3 regions of the Nocardia sp. NPDC049190 genome follow, and region 1 is predicted to be linked to each of the others. Evidence: riboswitches for the same ligand, from Rfam matches in the RefSeq annotation. Region 1 holds a riboswitch; each other region holds the start of a gene.
What was found. A riboswitch is a leader RNA that binds a small molecule or an ion and turns the genes downstream of it on or off. The one in region 1 is predicted to bind cobalamin.
Positions count from the first base shown of each region.

Region 2: another riboswitch for cobalamin. It lies ahead of AB0B25_RS14180 (CbtB-domain containing protein); the one in region 1 lies ahead of metE (5-methyltetrahydropteroyltriglutamate--homocysteine S-methyltransferase).
Region 3: another riboswitch for cobalamin. It lies ahead of cobN (cobaltochelatase subunit CobN); the one in region 1 lies ahead of metE (5-methyltetrahydropteroyltriglutamate--homocysteine S-methyltransferase).

Region 1 covers NZ_JBEZDE010000007.1:54,908-57,168, forward strand. The annotation lists gene AB0B25_RS08780 (pyruvate carboxylase) at 1-147, opposite strand, end outside; cobalamin riboswitch at 618-791, shown strand; gene metE (5-methyltetrahydropteroyltriglutamate--homocysteine S-methyltransferase) at 961-2,261, shown strand, end outside.
Region 2 covers NZ_JBEZDE010000013.1:77,023-79,283, forward strand. The annotation lists gene AB0B25_RS14170 (alpha/beta fold hydrolase) at 1-407, opposite strand, end outside; gene mhuD (mycobilin-forming heme oxygenase MhuD) at 467-781, shown strand; cobalamin riboswitch at 862-1,016, shown strand; gene AB0B25_RS14180 (CbtB-domain containing protein) at 1,046-1,240, shown strand; gene AB0B25_RS14185 (CbtA family protein) at 1,231-2,094, shown strand.
Region 3 covers NZ_JBEZDE010000010.1:107,483-109,743, reverse strand. The annotation lists gene cobN (cobaltochelatase subunit CobN) at 1-1,229, opposite strand, end outside; cobalamin riboswitch at 1,244-1,375, opposite strand; gene AB0B25_RS11675 (precorrin-3B synthase) at 1,680-2,261, shown strand, end outside.

The sequences.
Region 1 (2,261 bases):
ATAAGACTCGGCCGCCTTGAGCCGGTGGACCGAGTTGCGGTCCTCGTAGGGGAACACGGCGACCGTCCCGATGCCGAGCTCGTAGGCCGCGCGGAAGGCCCGGATGGCGATCTCGCCACGGTTGGCAACCAAGACTTTCGAGAACATTGACCTAAGGTACCCGGCGCCATGTACAGCACCGACACAGAAGCCCCTTCGCGGCATTCCGCACACCGACCGCTTCCACCGCGAAGTCATGGTTACCTGGAGGACACCTCTGGCGAATCGCGCGCCGCTCGACCTCCAGCCAAGGCCCGGGACCACCACGCGCCACACGCCTGCCGACGAGTGGTACGAGCAGCGGTCCACGCCCTGCCCGAGCGGCGTCCATCGATGCTGACACCCCTAGGTCGTGCCAACGACGAGTTCGGAGGATCGAATCTCGGTGTCCGGGAAATTCCGGATTCGACATCGCGGATTTCTCTGGACGCCGGCTCGCGCCGACAAGCAGATATCCCGGCCGGTCGCCCACGAGCGGCGCGGCGCGTCCTATGCTGAAGGCGCAGCTGGTTCACCGGCGCACGACGAGTTGGAGCCCCGACGTCGCGCGACGGAGTCGAACTCGTTCGGGCGGAGACGTCCCGGGCGGGTGAGAGGGAACCCGGTGGGAATCCGGGACTGTCCCGCAGCGGTATGCAGGAACGACCGCCGTCACCAGGCACTGAGTTCACGAGCCGGAAGGCTCCGCGACTTGGGAAGCGACGGCCAGTAGGTCGGCCATCCGGCCGGTGCCAGCGAGTCCGAAGACCTGCCAGCCGTGCCGGGTACGCCGTACCCGGCGGCCACCGCCTCGTGGATTGGGCGCGGACCGCCAGCGCTGACGTGTCGGGCTCCCCCGCCGGGAATTTCTCCGGCATGTCGCATGGTTCTCCGCCTGCCCGTATGGCGATGGTTTTCGACCTCAGCAATGGAGAAACATCGTTGACTGTTTCACATCAGAAGCCGTTCACCGCAACAGTTCTCGGGCTACCTCGGGTGGGGCCGCGCCGTGAACTCAAGCGAGCGACCGAAGCCTACTGGGCGGGCCGGATCGGCGCCGACGAATTGCACGCTGTCGCACGCGACCTCCGGCACGCCCAGCTCACCGAGTTGCTCGCCGCGGGTCTCGACTCGATTCCGGTCGGCACCTTCTCCTACTACGACCAGGTGCTCGATACCGCTGTCCTGCTCGGCGCGCTGCCACCGCGGGTCGCTGGGATCACCGACCCGCTGGACCGGTACTTCGCCGCGGCGCGCGGCACCGACACCGTCGAACCGCTGGAGATGACGAAGTGGTTCGACACCAACTACCACTACCTGGTGCCGGAGATCGGACCGGAAACCCAGTTCTCGCTACACCCGGCGAAGCTCTTGGCGGAGCTGCGCGAGGCCGTCGCCGTTGGGGTGCCCGCGCGGCCGGTCGTGGTCGGGCCGATCACCTTCCTGAAGTTGGCGAAGGCGACCGGCAGCAACGTCGCGTCTCGGCTGACCGAGTTGCTCCCGCTATATCGCGAGCTGCTGCGTCTGCTGGCCGCCGAGGGTGCGCAGTGGGTACAGCTCGACGAGCCGGTAGTGGTCATGGACCTCAGCGCGGACGAGATCGATCTGGTACACACCACCTACGCCGAACTATCGGCGGCGACCGATCGCCCGGCGATCCTCGTCGCGACCTACTTCGGGCACCCGGATGCCGCACTCGCCGCGCTGGCCAGCACCGAGATCGAGGGCGTCGCGATCGACTTCACCGCTGGCACCGACGTTTCCGCGGTGGCGGCGGTGCCGGCTTTGGCAGGCAAACTGCTGGTGGCCGGCATCGTGGACGGCCGCAATGTGTGGCGCACCGACCTCGACCGCGGCCTGGCGACCCTCGGCACCCTGTTGGGATGCGCTGCGCACGTGGCGGTTTCGAGCTCGTGCTCGCTGCTGCACGTGCCCTACACACTGGCCGCCGAGACCCGGCTGGACGAGCGGCTGCGGTCGTGGTTGGCCTTCGGTGCGGAGAAGGTGGCCGAGGTCGGTCTGCTCGCGACCGGGCTGCGCGAAGGGACCGAGGCGATCGACGCCGAATTGGCCGCGGCGCGTGCGGCGCTGGACTCTCGGCACTCCGATCCGCGGCTGAACGATCCGCGGGTGCGGGCCCGGTTGGCCGGGCTCGGGCCGGAGTCGATCCGCCGTTCGCCCGCCGAGCTGCGCCGCGAACTGCAGCGCGATCGTCTGCGACTGCCCGCACTGCCCACGACGAC
Region 2 (2,261 bases), on a different contig from region 1:
GAGAGCACGGCCTCGGCGTCGGGAAACGGCTGCGGCCATGCCTCGATCATCGCGGCCCAGTCCGTGGCGGTACGGCCGGTGAAATCCGGTGCGATGTCCTCGATCACCAGCGCACGCACCCGCTCGGGGTACGTCGCGGCGAACACCCAGCCGTGCAGCGCACCCATCGAATGGCCGATCAGGACCATCGGCTCCGTGATCTCCACCGTGCCCGCGGCCAGATCCGCCACGAACGCCTCGGTAGTCGGTTCGTCGGGGGCGGGCCTGCCGTGACCTGCCGAGTCGAAGGTGTAGACGTGCCCGTACTCGCGCAGCCAGTCCAGCTGATCGCGCCAGGTGCGCGCGCTGCCCATCAGTCCGTGCAGCAGCAGGATCGGCGCGCCTGCTCCGCCCTCGTCGTGCAACATCGGTTCGACAATACGAGTCCCCGAGCGGCAACTCGGCGCGAACCGCTAGCTTGGATCCCATGGCTGTTGTGAAGATCAATGCGATCGAGATTCCCGAGGGCGCGGGCCCAGAGCTGGAGAAGCGTTTCGCCCATCGTGCGCACGCGGTCGAGAATTCGCCGGGTTTCCTGGGGTTCCAGCTGCTGCGCCCGGTCGCCGGAGAAAACCGGTACTTCGTTGTCACCCAGTGGGATTCGGAGGAATCCTTCGCGGCCTGGCGGGACGGACCCGCACGCGAGGCGCACGCGGGCGAGCGTAAGAAGCCGGTCTCGACGGGCGCCTCGCTGCTCGAGTTCGAGGTCGTACTCGACGTCGCCGCGAAGCCGGCGAACTGACACCGAATACCTACCGCCGGGCAGCGCGCTCTGCCCGGCGACTCGCCCGACGCCGTGGTACGGGCGTCCCGATCCTATTGACGTCGGACGTCCACAGGTGTCACAGTTCGAGAGACAAACGCGATGGTGATGTGGTAATTCCGGTGTGATTCCGGAGCGGTCGCGCCACTGTATTCCGTGCATCGGGTAACCGGCGCCGGAGAGCCAGACACCGGCACCGTCGCGCCACCACCCGATGGGACGCGCATCCCAAGGAGGACTCGAATGGCCATCGCGCATTCACCCAGCCGGGCAACCGATTCCCTGGCCACCGTGCTCGTCACGGTCGGTGTCGTTCTTCTCGCACTGCTCACGCTGTACCTGGTCGGTTTCGATCAGGGCGCCATCTCGCGCGGCGGGATGTACCTGCATGAACTGATGCATGACGGACGCCACCTGCTGGGGCTTCCGTGCCACTGACCGGTTCACTCACGTCCCTGCTGGTGCGCGGTCTACTCGCCGGCCTGATCGCCGGGCTGTTGGCCGCGACGGTAGGTTATTTCGTCGGCGAGCCCAAGGTCGACGCCGCGATCGCCATCGAAGAAGCCCACTCCGCGGGCGAACACGCGCACAGCGCGGATTCCGAACCGTCAGGCGTGCATTCGCACGGTGACGCAGGCGTGCATTCGCACGGTGACGCAGGCGTGCATTCGCACGGTGACGCAGGCGTGCATTCGCACGGTGACGACGAAGCGCCGTTGGTGAGCCGCACCGGGCAAAAGGCGGGGCAATTCCTCGCACTCGGGTTGGCAGGCCTCGCCCTAGGCGCCATCTACGCCTCGGTCGCGCATGTCGCGCGGCGCTACACCACGCTGCCCGGGCCGAATCTCGCCCTGGCGCTCGGCGCCGGCGGTTGGCTCGCGATCGTCGCCGTGCCGTTCTTCAAATACCCGGCCAACCCACCCGCCGTGGGTGATCCGGAGACCATCAACGAACGGACCCTGCTCTGGGTGGCGGCGGTGCTGCTCGGCATCGTGGCCGTCGCCGTTGCGGTGTCCGTATTCAAGGTGTTGCGCGGACAACTGTTCACGGTGCGGCTGATCGGGGGCGTCGTCGGCTTGGTCTCGGTGACGACGCTCGGCTACATCCTGCTGCCCGGCGTCAACGAGGTGAGCGCCGAGTTCCCCGCCACTCTGCTGTGGCAGTTCCGGGTGTCCTCGCTGGCCGAGACGGCCACGCTATGGGCTGCCTTGGCCCTCGGTTTCGCCGCCCTCACCGAATTCGCGACGCGCACCGCCGCTCCGGTACGAGACTCGGTCGCTACCACAGGCTGATCGGCGTCCGGATTGCGATAGGCAGTGTCGGTGCTATGGCCGGCACTACCTTTTCGTTCTGTCCGTACCGTTGCGCGCGGACAGCGCAGCCCGTCGCCGCACACCATTCTGGTCGCGTTCGTCCGGTCTCGCCGTCGCACTGCTCGCGAACGAGGCCGAGGCCGGAC
Region 3 (2,261 bases), on a different contig from region 1:
GGATTGCCCTCCAACTGTTCGGCGGTAAGCCAGTCCGGGTCCTGCCCGCCGGCAGCGATCAGGGCGTGCACGAGAGCATCACCGTCGCGTTCGGCCAGCCCGGGAATCTCGCCGGGTTCGCCGAGGTCATAGCCAGCGGAACGCATTTCGGTGAGTAGACGGATCGCGCTCGCCGGGGTGTCCAGGCCGACGGCGTTGCCGATCCGGGCGTGCTTGGTCGGATAGGCCGACAGCATGACAGCGACGCGCTTGCGTGCGGCAGGGATGTGACGCAGCCGGGCATAGCGGGTGGCGATGCCCGCGACCCGGGCCGCGCGTTCGGGGTCGGGGACATAGGTGGACAGGCCGTCGGCGTCGAACTCTTTGAACGAGAACGGGACGGTGATGATCCGGCCGTCGAACTCCGGCACGGCGACCTGGGTGGCGACGTCCAACGGCGACAGGCCGTCGTCATTGGCCTCCCACTGGTCCCGGCCGCTGGTCAGGCAGAGACCCTGCAGAATGGGCACGTCCAGATCGGCCAGCGCACCGACGTCCCATGCTTCGTCCTCGCCGCCCGCGGAGGCGGTGGCGGGTTTGGTACCGCCGGCGGCCAGCACGGTGACCACGAGGGCGTCCGCCTGTCGCAGCGTGGTGAGCAGTTCCGGCTCGGCGGTGCGCAGCGACGCACAGTACAGCGGCAGCGGGCGCGCGCCGGCCTGTTCGATCGCGGTGCACAGCGCATCGATGTACGCGGTATTGCCCGCGAGGTGCTGTGCACGGTAATAGATCACCGCGACCGTCGGACCCTCGACCGGCGCCACGGGCCGATCCAGCGCGCCCCAGCTCGGCAGGTGGACCGGCTGCTCGAACCCGTATCCGGTGAGCAGTACGGTGTCGGAGAGGAAGTTGTGCAACTGACGCAGATTCGCCGGGCCACCCGCAGCGAGGTAGTTGTGCGCGTCGGCCGCGACGCCCCCCGGCACGGTTGAGCACTCCATCAACTCGGCGTCCGGGGCGATCTCGCCACCGAGCGCGATCAGCGGTACGCCGCTGGCGCGCACTGCCGACAGCCCGTCTTCCCACGCCCGCTTGCCGCCGAGGATTCGCACGACCACCAGATCGGCGCCGGCGAGCACCTCCGGCAAGTCGTCGACCAGCAGACGAGCGGGGTTACCCCATCGGTAGTCGGCACCGCTGGCGCGGGCGCTCAGCAGATCGGTGTCGGACGTGGACAGCAGCAGAATCACAGGTGGCAGCCTTCCTTGGGTGACGCGCCCATCGGGGGTTCGCTGCTCGCCGGGAGGGTCTGGCTGTCTACAGTGGCGCGACCGCACCGGATTCCCACCGGTTTCCTCGTGGTCCGCCGAGCACGCCGATGCTACCTGGATACGCAGGCGAGTCGGACTGCGTATCCGCCATACCGCGCGATTCCGGTCGGCCGGCAAGTCGTCGATGATCTGCACACAGCTCGTGGGGTGGGTAGGGCCGAAGCCGGCCACCCCTGCGCAGGCGATCGCAGCGCGGCGCCACCTCCCTCAGCCAGGTCGGCCATCCCGGTTCGACACGAAATCGGTAACGGCCTGCTCCGCGACAGCCCGCGAACCAGCCCGACGTCGACAACTCGGCGTCCGGATCGTGGGGAACTCGCCGGTCGCCGTGGCCAGGGCCGGCCCAGGGGCACGTAGGCTGAGGAAGTTATGACACGACCTGCTGCCGATTCCTGTCCCGGCGTGCTCCGGTTACATGAGGCGGCCGATGGGCCATTGGCGCGGATTCGGGTGCCCGGGGGGCGAGTGGAGCCCGCGCAATGGCAGGTCCTCGCCGAGGCCGCGCACGACCTCGGCGATGGGAACATCGAGCTCACCTCACGGGGCAACGTCCAACTGCGCCGGATAGGCGATGCCGAGGCGCTGTGGGCGCGACTGGAGAGCGTCGGTCTACTGCCCAGCCGCACGCACGAGCGGGTGCGCAACATCATCGCGTCGCCACTGTCCGGACGAATCGGTGGCGTGGCGGACGTGCACGGACTGGTTCGCACGCTGGACACCGAGCTGATGGCCGCGCCTCGCCTCGCCGATCTACCCGGCCGGGCGCTGTTCACCCTCGATGACGGCCGTGGTGATGTCAGCGGACTCGGCGCCGATATCGGTGCGCATGCCCTCGGCGCGGACGAGTTCGCGCTGCTGTTGGCCGGCGAGGACAGCGGCATCCGGATCCACGCCGCCGACGTGGCCGAGGTCGTGCTCGCCGCCGCCCACGGGTTCGTGGCACTGCGCGAT